DNA from 2 places in the Paenibacillus sp. 7516 genome. Region 2 is predicted to be linked to the other one. Evidence: riboswitches for the same ligand, from Rfam matches in the RefSeq annotation. Region 2 holds a riboswitch; the other holds the start of a gene.

Region 1 (7,814 bases), on a different contig from region 2:
GCTGCCCGAATGGGTTATTCCAACACTGGCGCAGGAGCTGAATGAGTACAGAACGGGGGCAACATTAATTCTGGTGCAAAATGAAGGGACTGCTATTCCCGAAGAACAGCTGGATCGTATTTTCGAACCCTATGTTCAACATCAGAATCAGGAAGAGAAGGCGTATGCGGGCAGTTCGGGTCTCGGATTAAGCATAGCCAAACGGATTGCGATCAAGCATGGAGGTGAGATGCGCATGTGGTCGGCTGAAGGATATGGCACGCTGGCTGCATGTCGATTGCCCGAGTTGTAATGCCCTTAAACGAAATGAGAGAGGATGAACGATAATGATGAAAAAAGGTTGGATGATGCTCGGTACAGCGCTACTTGCGGGGTCACTGCTCGGAGGCTGCGCTGAGAAGGATCTGGTTGGCCTGTCTGGTGATGAGATGATCGAGAAGGTCGTCACTGCAGAAACGAAGCCCGCTTCCTACTATGCCGAAGGTGTAATGAAAGTGTGGTCGGATGATAAATTGAGTCACACCATGCACATTAAGGAATGGGTTGACGGAGAGACCGGGCGTAAGCGCACCGAAACAGAGGAGAATGGCCATGTCAGCTACGCGGTCAATAACGGAACAGATATCACCATTTACGAAAAAGAGACCGGTACGGCCTATTCGATGAACGTAGCTGCCACGGGACAACAGCCAGAACAGACTCAAAAGCAGATGCTGGTGGATCAGCTGGAACGGTTGCGGGATTCCCATGATGTGGATATGATGGGACAGGAAGAGCTTCACGGACAGGAAGTCATTCACATCAAGCTGATGCCGAAAGAGAATGGCACCTTATCCATCTCCTCCGAATATTGGGTTGACCCCAAAACGTGGATGATTGTTAAAGTCATCAGCACATATGGTGATGAAAAGTCAGAAATGGTCTATGATCCGATTCAATATGATCCCGAATTTTCGGAGGATACGTTCGTAATCGACATTCCCGAAGAAGTGGAAGTGAAAGATCTGAACGATCTGAGCCAGAGTTCGGAAGTGAGTCTGGAAGAAGCCGAACAAGCGTTGGGCCAACCCTTTTTACAGGATATGAGCGGTGAACTTGAGCTGTCTCGGGTGGAGATGTTTTCATCAAGCGGAGAGTTTGGCAGGGATGAAGTGACTTTGTATTACGTCAACAACGACAAGGTTGAAGTGAGTCTGTCCGTATTCAAGGCACCGGATGAAAATGTGGATGATACACTGCTGCCTGATGAGTCCAAGGTAGAGGTTCGGGATACCGAGGGTTCGTATATGAAGAGCATACGAAACATATCATGGACTGAAAATGGGCTGCGTTACTCCATCATGGGTGAGAACGAGGAATGGACGAAGGAGAAGCTTCAGGATTGGGCGAAGGATCTGAAGCTTCCTAATCAGCCTTAATTTTGAATGGTAGGAGAGTGTGAGTCACGCAATGGATTACACAGAGGTTAACAACGGAGAACTGCGACGTCTCCACCCCAAAGCGAAACAAGCTACAGCCCTGACGGCCCTTATGGTCAATGGGCTGTTGACTCTTTTGGCCGCTGGATATCTGATGATCGCATGGGTTAGAGACTGGGTGCTGTGGCCGGGCTGGATCGGCTTAGGGCTTTTTATTATTTCACTGGTCTGGTACACATGGATTCTGCCCGGCTTGCGGCACCGACACTTTAGTTTTCGGGTGGCTGAGGATGAAGTGGAGATCCATTCCGGCTGGTTATGGCATACGGATACGATTGTGCCGATGACGCGTGTACAGCAGGTGGAACTGGAGAGCGGTCCGCTGCTGCGAAAGTATGGACTTGCCAAGGTCAGCATCGTTACTGCCGCAGCCACACTCCATATCGCAGGACTGGAAAGAGAGGAAGCAGAGCAATTGAAGCGCAGTATCGGACATCTGGCGAAGGTGGAAGATCCCGATGAATGAACCAAAGCATCTACATAAGCTGTACATGTTATTTCCCTTTTTTAGCGTAATGAAGTCCATCATTCCCATCCTCGTTCTACTCATCATCAAAGGCGTGAACTGGAGCAAATTTCCCTGGTATGGTTATGCTGCTGCCATTGTTCTATTTACGCTTCCGTTTATTCTGTATGGGTGGTTTAAATGGCGTAAATTCAGCTACACGCTTCAGGATGATCGGATTATGCTGCGTCAGGGCATCTTTGTCCGGGAGGAGAAATCGATCTATTTCAGCCGTATTCACTCCATCCAGACACAGCAGCCTTTGATTCAGCGCTTGCTCCGGCTGGCACAGCTCAAGATTGAGACGCCGGGCGGCAGCAAAGAGGCCGATGGTGTATTGCCCGCTCTCGCAGTTGCGGAGGCCGAGCGGATAGAGCAATGGTTATATCAGAAGCGGAATGAGGCTGTGAAGAAAGCGGAAGCACCTCTCTCAGCTGAACATGCTGAAGATCTTAACTCAGATGAAGAGGGGGAATCTCCTGAGCAAAAGGAGAAGCACATCCAGGCATCCGCTCCGCTTATGCAGCCAGAACGGGAGGTTTTGCTTCGGCTGTCAGCCGGAAGACTGTTTGCCGGAGCGCTGACCACGATGAATCTGCCGCTCGTCGTCGTATTCGGAACTGGGGTTTATTCCTTCGCAGATGACCTGCTCCCTGCGCATTTCTACAGCAGCTTGGTTGAGCGGGCTGGACAGCTGCCAGCGATCTGGTGGCTCGGACTAGTTCCTGTCATGTTTTTGCTGGCCTGGATCTTGTCTGCTGTCCTGTTCACGATAAAGTATGCCGGATTCACGGTCGAGCAGGAAGGCGGTAATATTACGATTGTTTCCGGATTGCTCGACCGAAAGAAGCATGTGTTCTCACCAGGGAAGGTCCAGGCGGTGGAGATCAGGGAGGGACTGCTGCGACAGCCGTTTGGTTATGCCGAGGTGGAGATTTTTGTTTTGACTTCAGAGATGGAGAAAAAAATGATGCTTCATCCGCTGCTGCCGCTCCGCGATGTCAATGAGCTGCTTGCCCGAATTGTACCGCAATTCGTCATGCAGCCACCCGCTAACAGACCCCCGGACCGAGCTCGCTGGTTATTCTTGCGCTGGAAACTGCTTGGTGCAGCCCTGCTGGGAACAGCGGGGACGGTGTTTCTGGGCCCGATGGGTGCATTTCTATTTCTCCTTATTCCCTTATGTGCCGTTTGGGGATACGGGTGCTTCAAGGATGAAGGGCTGAGTATTCAGGGCAAGCTGCTAACCATTCGCCACCGGGCCATCTCCCGCAGAACAGCGCTGATGCGCCGGCCTCATGTGGTCACAGTAGATACAGTTGCTACCCGAAGACAGCGAAGCAAGTCCTTGTTATCCGTTCGGGCGAGGCTGATGGTAAATCGGAGCGGCTTCAAAGCCATATTCCTGGAATATGGCCAGGCTAATGCCGTAAAAGAATGGTTTCGGCAGGCTTCGGATTTGGCCCAAAAATGATATAGAAAGCATCTTAGATTAAAACGACTTGAGACTGCCAGATTAAGGGCAGTCTTTTTTGTACGGGAAGTCTTGCACAACATGATGATCGACGCAGGCATTGTCCATTTTTTTACTGCGAAAAAGGATCAAATAGGAGATAATACAATTATTGGGTTTTAAATCAGTGCATTGAATGATTTAAGGAATGAATCCGGGAGGGATATAATGGATGAGTAATGATCGTGATCAGGGGAAAGGGAAGGGCGCCGAGTCAGGTGGATGGAAACATGCCGGCTTGCTGCTGGGCGGAGTAGGCATATCCAATCTGGGGGATTTTATCTACATTGTGGCCATTAATTTGATGGTGCTTAACATGACACAGTCCCCGGCGGCAGTCGCAGGCTTGTGGATTATCTCGCCGATTGCCTCGGTATGCACCAAGTTCTGGTCAGGCAGTCTGATTGACCGCTACGACCAGCGGCAGCTGATGATTGGGGCGGATGTGGTGAGAGCTGTGCTCGTGGCATTGCTTCCGCTGATGCCCAGTCTATGGATGATGTACGGCATCATGTTTCTTGTCAGCATGTCGTCATCCATATTCGTACCTTCTTCGCAGGTGTACATCACCCGTCTGGTTCCTGCAGAGCGGCGCAAGCGATTCAATTCCCTGCAGGCGATGATCAGCTCAGGTGCTTTTATTACCGGTCCGGCCATAGCCGGAGTCATGTTAATCTATCTGTCTCCTGTAGCGGCGATCTATGCCAATGCAGCTTCCTTTGTTGTGTCGGTGCTCGTCCTGATGTTTCTGCCAAGGCTGGGCACTGGAGAGCAGAGCGGCGGTAGGACAAGGCTGACCCCTCGCCTGATCGCCCAGGATTGGCGGGCCGTAATGCAATTCAGTCGCCAAGCAGGATATGTGGTAGGTATCTATGCCTTATTCCAGATTATTCTTGTTATTGGTATGTCGCTGGATGCACAGGAAGTGGTGTTTATCCGTCAAGTCATGAACCTGTCTGAGTCACAGTATGGTGCGTTGATGAGTGTTACTGGAGCTGGATACATGGCGGGTTCTCTGCTGGTGTGGTTGTTCGCCAAACACTTGTCCATACGTCACATGATGGGCGGGGGCGTGCTCTTAGTTGCGCTTGGCTATTTCCTGTTCGCTCGTTCGTTTTCGTTCGAGCTTGCCGCATTCGCCTTTATTCTGCTTGGGTTGTGTTCGGCGCCGGCAAACACGGGACTGGTCACCTTTTATCAGAATAATATACCGGTAGACTTGATGGGGCGAATGAGCAGCGTACTTGGACTCATGCTGAGTGCATTGCAGGTCATTTCGATTTTGGTCATGGGTGTAGTTGCCGAAATGATCTCTCTTCGAACCGTATATACGGTCGTTTCGGCAGTTCTGATGCTGGGTTCCCTCCTGTTATGGCTTACGAGCTGGCTTCCTTCAAGACAGTCATATTATAAGGATCACAGCTCATCATCAAAATCAAAATCTCTCCACAGCTAGTCTATAGCCTATTGAAAACTGAACGATTCTGTGGAAAGCTGCATATAATATTAGAGGAATTTTACCAAGATGATAATGATGCGTTACTTTTGTTGACATTACGTGTGTTGCATATTAATCTGTTATATGAATGATCAATCTCATAAGGACAACGTTTGATATGTGTTCAAGCGAATATATACGATACAGCGGATGAGAACGAGCGGGAGAGACCTGGGCAGGCCATTGGTTTCAGTAGGCTGCCAGGCACCGAAGGAGCAAGCCGCTGCGCACCCGGCGCAGGTGGTTAATCTCTCAGGTAAAAGTACCATCGTTGGACGCAACTCTGGAGAGTGCGCGAATGCGCCACCCAAGGGGTATATGATGAGTAGGGTACCCCTTGGGGCGGCCTCTGATCATGAAACTCTCAGGTAACGAGGACAGAGAGAGGGCCTAAGGCCTTCTACTGTCCTTTTTTGATGTCATCATTCAGTAATTAAGGAACATTATGGTGCATGTCTGGATGGATATGACGATATGGAGGGGTGCAGGATGCGATTTAAAGATGTTTTTTCAATTATTGGTCCGTCGATGACGGGCCCTTCAAGTTCACATACAGCTGGGGCAGCGAGACTGGGGAGAATTGCAAGGCAGTGGCTGGGGTGTACGCCTGAACGTGCCAGGCTGACACTGTACGGCTCATTTGCCGATACGTATCAAGGTCACGGTACGGATCTGGCGTTAATTGGTGGTTTGCTTGACTATGTCACGGATGATCCACGTATACCAGACGCCGAGGCGTATGCCGAACAAGCGGGTATGAAGGTTGAGTTCTATACAAGTGGACTGCCTGCTCCGCATCCGAATACGGTCAAAATTGAGTTGTGGCATGGTGAGCGTCAATGTTCACTCGTTGGTGCTTCGATTGGCGGCGGCAGTGTGTCGGTGCATGCGCTTAATGATTTCCGGGTACAGATCAGCGGGGAATTCCCCACACTCGTTCTGCGTCATGCGGACAAGGCAGGGGTGCTTGCTTCCGTGACGTCTACGATCAGCTCCTCAGGGGTTAACATCGGGTATATGCAGGTAGACCGGAAAGCCCGGGATGGCGAAGCGCTAACAGCGATGGAAATGGACGGAGCACCAAGTGCCGAGATGTTGGAACGCTTGCGTTCACTGGATCATGTGCTGGATATTCGCGTCATTGATTTGAAGAGAGGGGTTGATTCGGATGCGGTTTAAGCACTTGCATGAGCTGAATACGATCTGTACGGCTGAATCCAAAACCATTGCGCGGCTAATGATCGAGGAGCAGGTTCAGGAGACGAATACGCCGGAAGCAGACGTTGTGCGGCAGATGTCGGAATATTATCAGGTGATGAAAGAGGCTGTACAGAAAGGACTGACGGAGGACACCACTTCGCGCAGTGGCTTGACTGGCGGAGACGGCAAAAAGATGGCCCAATATATTCGCCAGGGCGAAACCTGCTCGGGTGACGCTTCCGCACTGGCAATGGCTTATGCCCTGTGTGTATCTGAAGTCAACGCATCGATGGGCCGGATTGTGGCTACACCGACGGCTGGTTCATGCGGGATTATCCCTGGTGTATTCATCAGCTCCCAGGAGCGATTCGGATGGAGTGATGAGCATCTGGTGAACGGCTTATTCTGTGCAGGTGCAATCGGATATGTTATTGCCAATAACTCGTTTATTTCAGGTGCAGAGGGTGGCTGTCAGGCAGAAGTCGGTTCGGCGATCGGCATGGCTGCCGGTGCAATGGTGGAGCTGCGCGGAGGGACGCCGGAGCAGGTTGTTCATGCCGTAGGTCTCGCGTTAAAAAATACACTGGGCCTCATCTGCGATCCGGTTGCAGGGCTTGTTGAAATTCCATGCATCGTCCGCAACGGACTCGGTGCGGTAACGGCACTGGCTGCGGCCGATATGGCGCTGGCCGGGGTAAGAAGTGCCATTCCATCGGACGAAGTCATTGACGTCATGCTGGAAGTGGGAAGTGCGATGCCGAGCAGGCACCGCGAGACAGCGCAGGGCGGGTTGGCCCAGACGCCAACAGGCCGGAAAATGATGGAGAAGCTGGCGAAACCCAAAGCGAAGCGTGCGGAACCTGAAGCAGAGTCCGAACCACAGAACACGAAGGATGACTCGAAAGAGCAGGCGTAGAACAAAGCCGATAGGATAGAATTTATTATACGGGACAAAACGGAGAAAAGCGTCCGCTGACCTTTACAGGTCATGCAGGACGCTTTTTTTATTTAAAGAGAAAAACGCTTCAGCCTAACTCCGGGCTTTACAGGAGAAAGCTCATGTAATCTACGAGGATGAAAAATAAATATTAAGTTTATTCCTGACCGATATCCGTACTTAACACGGCATAACCGTATGCAGGTAGTTCAACAGCGAGAACATCGCCGTCCCTGGCCGTGCGGTGGTTACCGTCCAACAATTCGGTCCATTCGCCCGCACCCGCCTCGAATTCAATGATCGCCGTTTCCTCCGAACGATTGAACAGAACGAGAATGCGTTCATCCTCACTTTGGCGTTCGAGAACAAGCTGGCTGCCCTCAGGACGGGCTTGCAGGAATCGGACGTGACCTTCTGCACGGAGAGCGGGATGGGCATGGCGAAGAGCGATGAGCTGCTGATAAAAGGTGAACAACTCACGGTCCTGCTTCGCCTCGTCCCACTCCATGCATTTCCGGCAGCCCGGATCTTGGTCGCCATCCAGCCCAATCTCGTCTCCGTAATAGATACACGGCGTGCCCAGATAAGTGAACTGGAACAATGCGGCCAGTTTCATCTTGCGCTGATCGCCTTCACACAGCGTCAGCAGTCTTGGCGTATCATGGCTGTCCAGCAGGTTGAAC
Region 2 (7,814 bases):
GAGATCATATTCCTCTTCCGGGATTCGTGCAGCTTCATACCATGATGCACTGTCAACGATCCGGATCTCCGGAATCTCCTTGGACAACCGGCTGGAAAGCATACGGGATGAGCCAATTCCACTTGTGCATACGATAATGGCCCGAATCTCGCGCTTCAGCACACGCAATCGCTCGATGGAAGCGCCAAAATGCATGACCAGGAATCCAATTTCCTCATCCGGCACGTCCGTATCCGGCCATGCGTCATGCACCGCGTCCTTCACATCCCCGAACAGCGAATCGTAATCCTTGCGAATCTGTTGAAGCAATGGGTTACGTATGCTTTGCCTGCCTCCAATCCGCTCCATCACCGGCTGCATATGGGCAATCAGCCCTTCTCGCAGAAGACGATCCTCCTGGAATGCATAGCCTGTTCTCCCCTGCATCTGATCCATCAGGGAACGAACCATGTCCAGCAATACCAGATCGTCAACAGGCAGTAAGCGTGTGGAGTGAATAAGCTGCTCCGTTTCAATTAATAATTTGTGCAAATAGCTCTGTTCTTCCTTGGCAAACGAGATGCCAAGCTGATCAGAGAGCACGCTGCATAGTCTCGCAGCCATGTATTCAGGCACGCTCTGATCTCCAGTAGAAGGATAAACCGCCTTTTTATCCGGAGAAGCAATACGTCCGACGGTAAATCCCTTGCGAATGCGCACCAGCGCAACGGACAGTTGAATAAGCAATTTGGTATACTGTCGCTCCGGAATATTTTCGAGCCAGTCAATATCCGGTTGCCATAACGCATTCTCGACCGTCAGTACGTCACGATGGCCAATCATGCCCAGCAGCTTCTGGTTCACCTTGGAAATTCCCTGGTCAGGTTGCCTTCCGAACAGATCAGATTCATCCAGATATTCAAGCGCAAGTCCTGCGATTGCTGCGCGATAGGCCGTTTCACTGCCATTGATCTTCACTCCGTATCCTCGCCTGCGAACCAGCTTCAGGCCCGCTTGACGAATCCGGGGCTCCAGTTCATCCAGATCATTGCTCACGGTCGAGACTGTTACTCTCATATCCGATGCGAGCGCAAGCAGTTTTACAGGCTCTGCCTCATCCAGCAAAATGCAAAGCATGAAGAGTTTACGCTCTTCGGGCGTAAACTCCACATATTCGTTCAGCTCCAGCTGCTCACGCAGTGAAGCCAAATCATCGGAACCAGGGTCTATACGGACTCCGGTTCCTGATTTTTTTTCCAATTTCATGCCAAAGGGTTCAAGCCACTTCTCAATCATCTGCAGCTCCCGATGGACGGTTCGTGTACTGACTTTGACCGCAATTGCAATGTCGCCGGCGGTTACTTCCTGCGGATGTTCCAACAGAAACTCCACAATTTCACGCTGTCTTTTCGTAATACTCATATCTCAAGCCTCCGGCTCAGGGAAAACGATCGCAACCTGTTATTTCAGGCGTTCAACGAGCGTATCGTATTCCGGGCTTTTTAGGAAGTTGTCGATGGATATATGTTCTGCGTTCGGTGCCACGCTGCGGGCACGGTCCGTCAATGTCTTCTGCGTAATAACAACGTCTGCGTCCTGCGGGATATCACTGATTGCCGTGTTGGTTACCGCAACGTCAATCCCTTCAGCTTTCATCTTTTTGCGAAGAATGGAAGCCCCCATGGCACTTGAACCCATGCCTGCATCACAGGAGAAGACGATTTTCTTTACATCGGTTTTTGCTTTCACAGTTGAAGAAGCCAAATCCGCGGCTCTGTCTGCTTCACGATTATCTGCTGTAATAGCAGCATTCGCTGTATTGCCTTGGCTCTTCATGTCTTTCATGCGATTCGCTGCAGACTCCAGATCTTCTTCTTTTTGCTTACCTGTTTTCAGCAGCAGTGCTGCAACCAGGAAGGATACGATAGCGGCCACAGCCACCCCGGCGAGCATCGCCAGATATCCACCTTTTGGCGTTAACAGAGAATATGCAATGATACTACCCGGTGAAGGCGCTGAAACCAGTCCGGCTCCGGTAAGCATGAAGGTTGCTGTACCTGCCACGCCACCTGCGATTGCCGCAAGAATCAGAATTGGTCTCATCAGAATGTAAGGGAAATAAATTTCGTGAATCCCCCCGAAGAAATGGATGATAACGGCACCCGGTGCAGAAGATCTTGCTGTTCCACGACCGAAGAAGCAGTAAGCCAGCAGGATACCAAGTCCGGGACCGGGGTTCGATTCAAGCATATATAATACGGATTGACCCAATTCTCTCGCTTGATCTGTTGCAATCGGTGTTAGAATGCCGTGGTTGATTGCATTGTTCAGGAACAATACCTTCCCTGGTTCAATGATCAGGTTGACGAGTGGGAGCAATCCCAGATTCATCAGCCCCTGTACACCAGCAGACAATACAGTGCTGATCCCTTCAACAGCAGGTCCGATGCCCAGCAGTGCAATGATCGCCAGGATACCACCGATAATACCGGCGGAGAAGTTGTTAACCAGCATCTCGAATCCTGCTTTGATCTTGCCTTCAACGGCTTTATCGAACTTTTTAATAATCCATGCGGCCAGAGGTCCGGCAATCATGGCACCCAGGAACATCGGAATGTCACTACCGACGATAACCCCTATAGTCATGATGGCACCAACTACACCACCACGCTGGCGGTGCACCATAGTACCTCCAGTGTATCCAATAAGCAGTGGCAGCAAATATTTGATCATCGGATCTACCAACAGTGCCAGATCCGCGTTAGGGAACCAGCCCTTTTCAATAAAGAGCGCCGTAATTAATCCCCATGCAATAAACGCACCCATATTTGGCATAACCATGCCGCTTAGGAATCGGCCAAAACGCTGAACACCTACCCGGAGACCGCCTTTGGAATTGGACGTTTGGTCCAAGTTACTCATTGTATTATCCTCCTCGGATCAAGTAGTTATCATTTATGAAAGGGGTATCATTTCTCCCCTGCTGTTATCCTAAGCCAGATTGGTCTCCGGTTCAACGAAATGAAAGCGTACTTTCGTCATGATCATTGATGACAACATTGTGTTTATGTAATCGTTTTTATGGTGATGAGAGGGTTCTAACCATTGATATACTTGGCTTTTTTCGTATGTGCCTTATATCATTTACGGTGTTGAATTCTATAATATAGCTTGTGCGATTCAGCCTTATTCCATCCTGTTTAAGTGCCTCAAATGGCAACAAGCCTGTCCTTGAGAACACAAAAAGCCTGCATGAGCACCAAGGCTCACACAGGCTCTGAAGACGTGCACGAACGTCCATATTATGAAAAAAACCATAGAATAATAAAGGTTATTTAGTGCAAACAGATTTTACTCTTCGGTGTGCTTACGGTATGCGTCAGCATTCATCAGTTTAGACAACGCTGCTGTCAGATCACCTTCAACACGAATCTCGATCATCCAGCCTTCTTCGTAAGGCGAACTGTTGACGAGTTCAGGTGCATCCTGCAGCGCTTCATTCACGGCAATAATGGAACCACTTACCGGAGAAAACAAATCCGAAACCGTCTTCACGGATTCAATCGTACCAATGCTGTCTTCCGCTTTTACATCTGATTCAAGGTCAGGCAATTCAACAAACACAATGTCCCCCAGCTGATGCTGCGCGAACTCGGTAATGCCAATCCGTACAGTATCCTCCCCTACGGTTTGCACCCACTCATGCTCTTCACTGTACAGGAAATCACTTTTCAATTCGCTCATCGATATCCGCCTCGCTTTTCATTAATGAGTGCATGCGTCCTTCGGCCAACCCTTTTTCCCAGAACATAGCGTAAGATATTTTTGATTGAAATGTCAAGATACCTCACAAATTATTTGATTTTTGATGATTAGAGCCTGTAACGCAAACACCCTCACTCTACATATAATGGGTAATATTAGAATAGTAAGCGTACTCTTTTTATATACACGAACAATATATCTAGATCGCTAAATATCATTCGGTTTTTTATTGATTTCTGTGATATCGTTCTTGACATCGAGAGTGGATTCACGTTTTAATGAGAGAGTAAATGTTAATCGTTGTGTGCATCACCCGCGGATGAATGTAAAGGGAGAGATTACCCGTGACGTCCAACTCTTGGATGCATGCGGTAACGCCGAAGGAGTAAACCACCCGACAAGCGGGAGGTGAATCTCTCAGGCAAAAGGACTTTTACGGGACGCAACTCTGGAGAGCATCTATTCGCCCGGTATGGGCGTTTTGATCACCCAAGGGGAAACCTGCTGCAACCTATTGGCGGGGTAACTCTCAGGTACCAAGGACAGAGCCTAAGAATACAGCGTGCTTCTGGCATGCCGGTTCTTTGGCCTGTCCTTTTCCTTTTTCCCAAAAAAACGAAACTCAGGATCGAGCCGACGCTGTCATCAGCAGCCTTAACCATACTTATCCAAGAAAAGAATGCATCATTCATGTTATACACTCGGCCCGGTAGCGGCCATAACGAGGTGATTTGATGTCCGATTTGCTTAGAACTCCACTCTATCCACTTTATCAGCAATATGAAGGTGTACGGTGCATCGATTTTGGAGGCTGGGAGCTTCCGGTGCAATTCAGCGGGATTCAGAAGGAACATGAAGCGGTGCGGGAACGGGCTGGACTGTTCGATGTATCCCACATGGGTGAATTCACGGTGCAGGGTGAACAGGCCGAAGCATTTTTGCAGAAACTGACGACTAACGACGTGACCACACTGGTTCCCGGCCAGGCACAATACACGTTAATGTGTTACCCGGACGGTGGCGTAGTGGACGATCTGCTCGTATACAAGCTGGAAGATCAGCATTATATGCTTGTTGTGAATGCCTCCAATATCGATAAGGATTGGGCATGGCTGCAAGAGCATATGGTTCCTGGAGTGAGCATGACGAATGACTCCGTGGAAACAGGTCTCCTGGCCCTGCAGGGTCCGCTTGCTGCAGACATCATCGGAAAGGTTACAGATACCGACGTATCCATAATCGAGCCTTTTCGTTTTGTACAGAACGCTGAGGTCTGTGGTGTAAAACTGCTGCTGTCCCGCACCGGTTATACCGGAGAAGACGGCTTCGAGCTATACGTACAGGCAGATCAGGCCGCTGCGGTCTGGAACGGATTGATGGAGGCTGGCGCTGATCAGGGACTGGTACCGGCTGGACTTGGTGCACGGGATACACTTCGATTTGAAGCGAAGCTGCCCCTCTACGGACAGGAACTGTCGCCGACCATTTCACCACTGGAAGCTGGCGTTGGCATGTTTGTGAAGCTGAATGCCGGACCTTTTATCGGACACGAAGCGCTATTGCAGCAAAAGAATGATGGACCTGCCCGCAAGCTGGTCGGCATTGAAGTACTGGAACGCGGGATTCCACGTCCCCACTATCCCATTTACGCCGAAGGCGTGCAGATCGGGGAAGTAACAACCGGTACACAGTCCCCTACGCTGAAGCGCAATCTGGGGCTCGCCCTGATTAACAGCCAATATGCTGCACTCGGCACCCCGCTCGAGATTGAGATTCGTGGCAAAAAGCTGAAAGCCGAAGTTGTGAAGACCCCTTTTCATAAACGGACACGTACGTCAAAGACACCTACCCAAGGAGCTGAGCAAGCATGAGCAAGCACCGCTATATTCCCATGACTGAACAGGATCAGAGCGCCATGCTCGCGACCATCGGTGTGGACACGATTGAAGATCTGTTCCAGGACATTCCGCAGGCGATTCGTTATCAAGGCGAGCTGCCTGTCTCCTCCAAACTGGATGAATACGCACTGACGCGTCATATGTCCAAGCAAGCCGGCGCGAATGCCAATTTTGAGACACACGCCAGTTTCCTGGGCGCAGGCATATACGATCATCACATCCCTTCCGTTATTAATCATGTCATTTCCCGTTCCGAGTTCTATACCGCCTATACGCCATATCAGCCCGAAATCAGTCAGGGCGAGCTCCAGGCGATCTTCGAATTCCAATCGTATATCTGTGAACTGACTGGCATGGCTGTAGCCAATGCGAGCATGTATGATGGCGCGACCGCATTTGCAGAAGCAGGGAATCTGGCCGCAGCGGCAACTCGCCGCAAACAGCTGATCGTCTCCCGTACGGTTCATCCCGAAGCCCGTCAGGTATTGAAGGCTTATGCCCACGGTCTGAATTTGGAGATTGTCGAGATTGGTTATCAGAACGGGGTGACCGACTGGGATGCCCTTCAAGCCGCCGTATCGGATGATACCGCAGCCGTCATGATCCAGAGCCCGAACTTCTTCGGTGCCGTGGAAAATGTAAAACAGGCTGCAGACTTCGCGCATGCGCACAAGAGTCTGCTCGTGGTCAGCGCAAACCCGCTGGCGCTTGGTATGCTCGAAGCTCCAGGCAAGCTGGGTGCCGACATCGTTGTCGGTGATGCACAGCCCCTTGGCATCTCCGCTTCGCTCGGTGGTCCGACATGTGGATATTTCGCTGTATCCCAGGCGCATATGCGCCGGATTCCCGGCCGGATCGTTGGCCAAACAACGGATCGCAACGGCAAACGCGGTTTTGTACTGACGCTCCAAGCGCGTGAACAGCATATCCGCCGCGAAAAGGCGACATCCAATATTTGTTCCAATCAGGCACTGCTTGCCCTAAGCGCTTCGGTGTATATGTCTACTATGGGAAGACAGGGCATGATTGATGTGGCTGATCTGAATTTGCAAAAGAGTCATTATGCTCTTCAAGCATTGACAGCAATTCCTGGGGTCAGCCTGACCTTTAATGCACCCACATTCAATGAGTTTGTCATCCAGCTGCCCGAAGGGACAGACGTTAATGCCCTTCAGTTGAAGCTGCTGGATGCCGGTTTCATCGGTGGATATGAACTTGGTCGGGATTACCCGGAGCTTGCCGGACATATGCTGGTCGCTGTTACGGAACGGCGCAGTAAGGAAGAGATTGACGAATTCGTACGTGTATTGGAGGGATCGCTGTGACTCAGGAAATGACAACCATCCAAGGACAGCCGGAAACGGCAGCTCCTTCCCAAGCCGAAACCAGCACGCAACAAATGACACAGGCAGCATCGCCTGCTCCAGAGCAGTCGCTGATCTTTGAATTGAGCAGCCCGGGGCGTGTCGCTTATTCCCTGCCTGAATGTGATGTTCCGCGTCAAGATCCCGCGAGCTTGATTCCCCGGGAAATGCTGCGTTCGGAAGCAGCTGCACTGCCTGAGGTATTTGAAGTGGATGTCATCCGTCACTATACTGCCCTTTCTCGCCGGAACTTCGGGGTAGATAACGGATTCTATCCACTTGGCTCTTGTACAATGAAGTACAATCCGAAGATTAACGAAGATGTAGCTCGCTACAATGGATTTGCCAAGATCCATCCATATCAGCCTGAATCCAGTATTCAAGGTGCACTTGAACTTCTGTATACGTTGCAAAACGACCTTGCAGGTCTGACTGGCATGGACGCGGTGACCCTGCAACCAGCTGCTGGTGCACATGGTGAATGGACCGGACTCATGATGATTCGTGCCTATCACGAAGGTCGTGGTGAACAGCGGACCAAAGTCATTGTCCCGGATTCTTCACACGGCACCAACCCGGCAAGTGCAACCGTGGCTGGCTTCGAGACGGTAACCATTCCATCCCGGGCGGACGGTCTGGTCGATCTGGATGCACTGCGTGCAGCCGTAGGTTCCGATACTGCAGCCTTGATGCTGACCAACCCAAACACCCTGGGATTGTTTGAAAAGGACATTCAGGAGATTGCCTCCATCGTGCATCAAGCCGGTGGGCTTCTCTATTATGACGGAGCCAACTCCAATGCCATTAT

Evidence for each region. Region 2 has a riboswitch for glycine ahead of gcvT (glycine cleavage system aminomethyltransferase GcvT). Riboswitches for the same ligand answer to the same signal wherever they lie in the genome.
Region 1: linked by a shared signal. The riboswitch ahead of sdaAB (L-serine ammonia-lyase, iron-sulfur-dependent subunit beta) and the one ahead of gcvT (glycine cleavage system aminomethyltransferase GcvT) in region 2 are both predicted to bind glycine.

What each region holds. Positions count from the first base shown of each region.
Region 1 covers NZ_NPBI01000029.1:29,357-37,170, forward strand. Annotated here, with positions in the region: gene CHI14_RS23240 (sensor histidine kinase) at 1-292, shown strand, start outside; gene CHI14_RS23245 (LolA family protein) at 327-1,418, shown strand; gene CHI14_RS23250 (PH domain-containing protein) at 1,450-1,944, shown strand; gene CHI14_RS23255 (PH domain-containing protein) at 1,937-3,457, shown strand; gene CHI14_RS23260 (MFS transporter) at 3,669-4,952, shown strand; glycine riboswitch at 5,146-5,271, shown strand; glycine riboswitch at 5,276-5,377, shown strand; gene sdaAB (L-serine ammonia-lyase, iron-sulfur-dependent subunit beta) at 5,484-6,173, shown strand; gene sdaAA (L-serine ammonia-lyase, iron-sulfur-dependent, subunit alpha) at 6,163-7,110, shown strand; gene CHI14_RS23275 (alpha-glycosidase) at 7,289-7,814, opposite strand, start outside.
Region 2 covers NZ_NPBI01000020.1:60,997-68,810, reverse strand. Annotated here, with positions in the region: gene CHI14_RS16245 (BglG family transcription antiterminator) at 1-1,401, opposite strand, end outside; gene CHI14_RS16240 (PTS mannitol transporter subunit IIBC) at 1,441-2,901, opposite strand; gene gcvH (glycine cleavage system protein GcvH) at 3,331-3,723, opposite strand; glycine riboswitch at 4,064-4,187, shown strand; glycine riboswitch at 4,191-4,292, shown strand; gene gcvT (glycine cleavage system aminomethyltransferase GcvT) at 4,479-5,615, shown strand; gene gcvPA (aminomethyl-transferring glycine dehydrogenase subunit GcvPA) at 5,612-6,967, shown strand; gene gcvPB (aminomethyl-transferring glycine dehydrogenase subunit GcvPB) at 7,042-7,814, shown strand, end outside.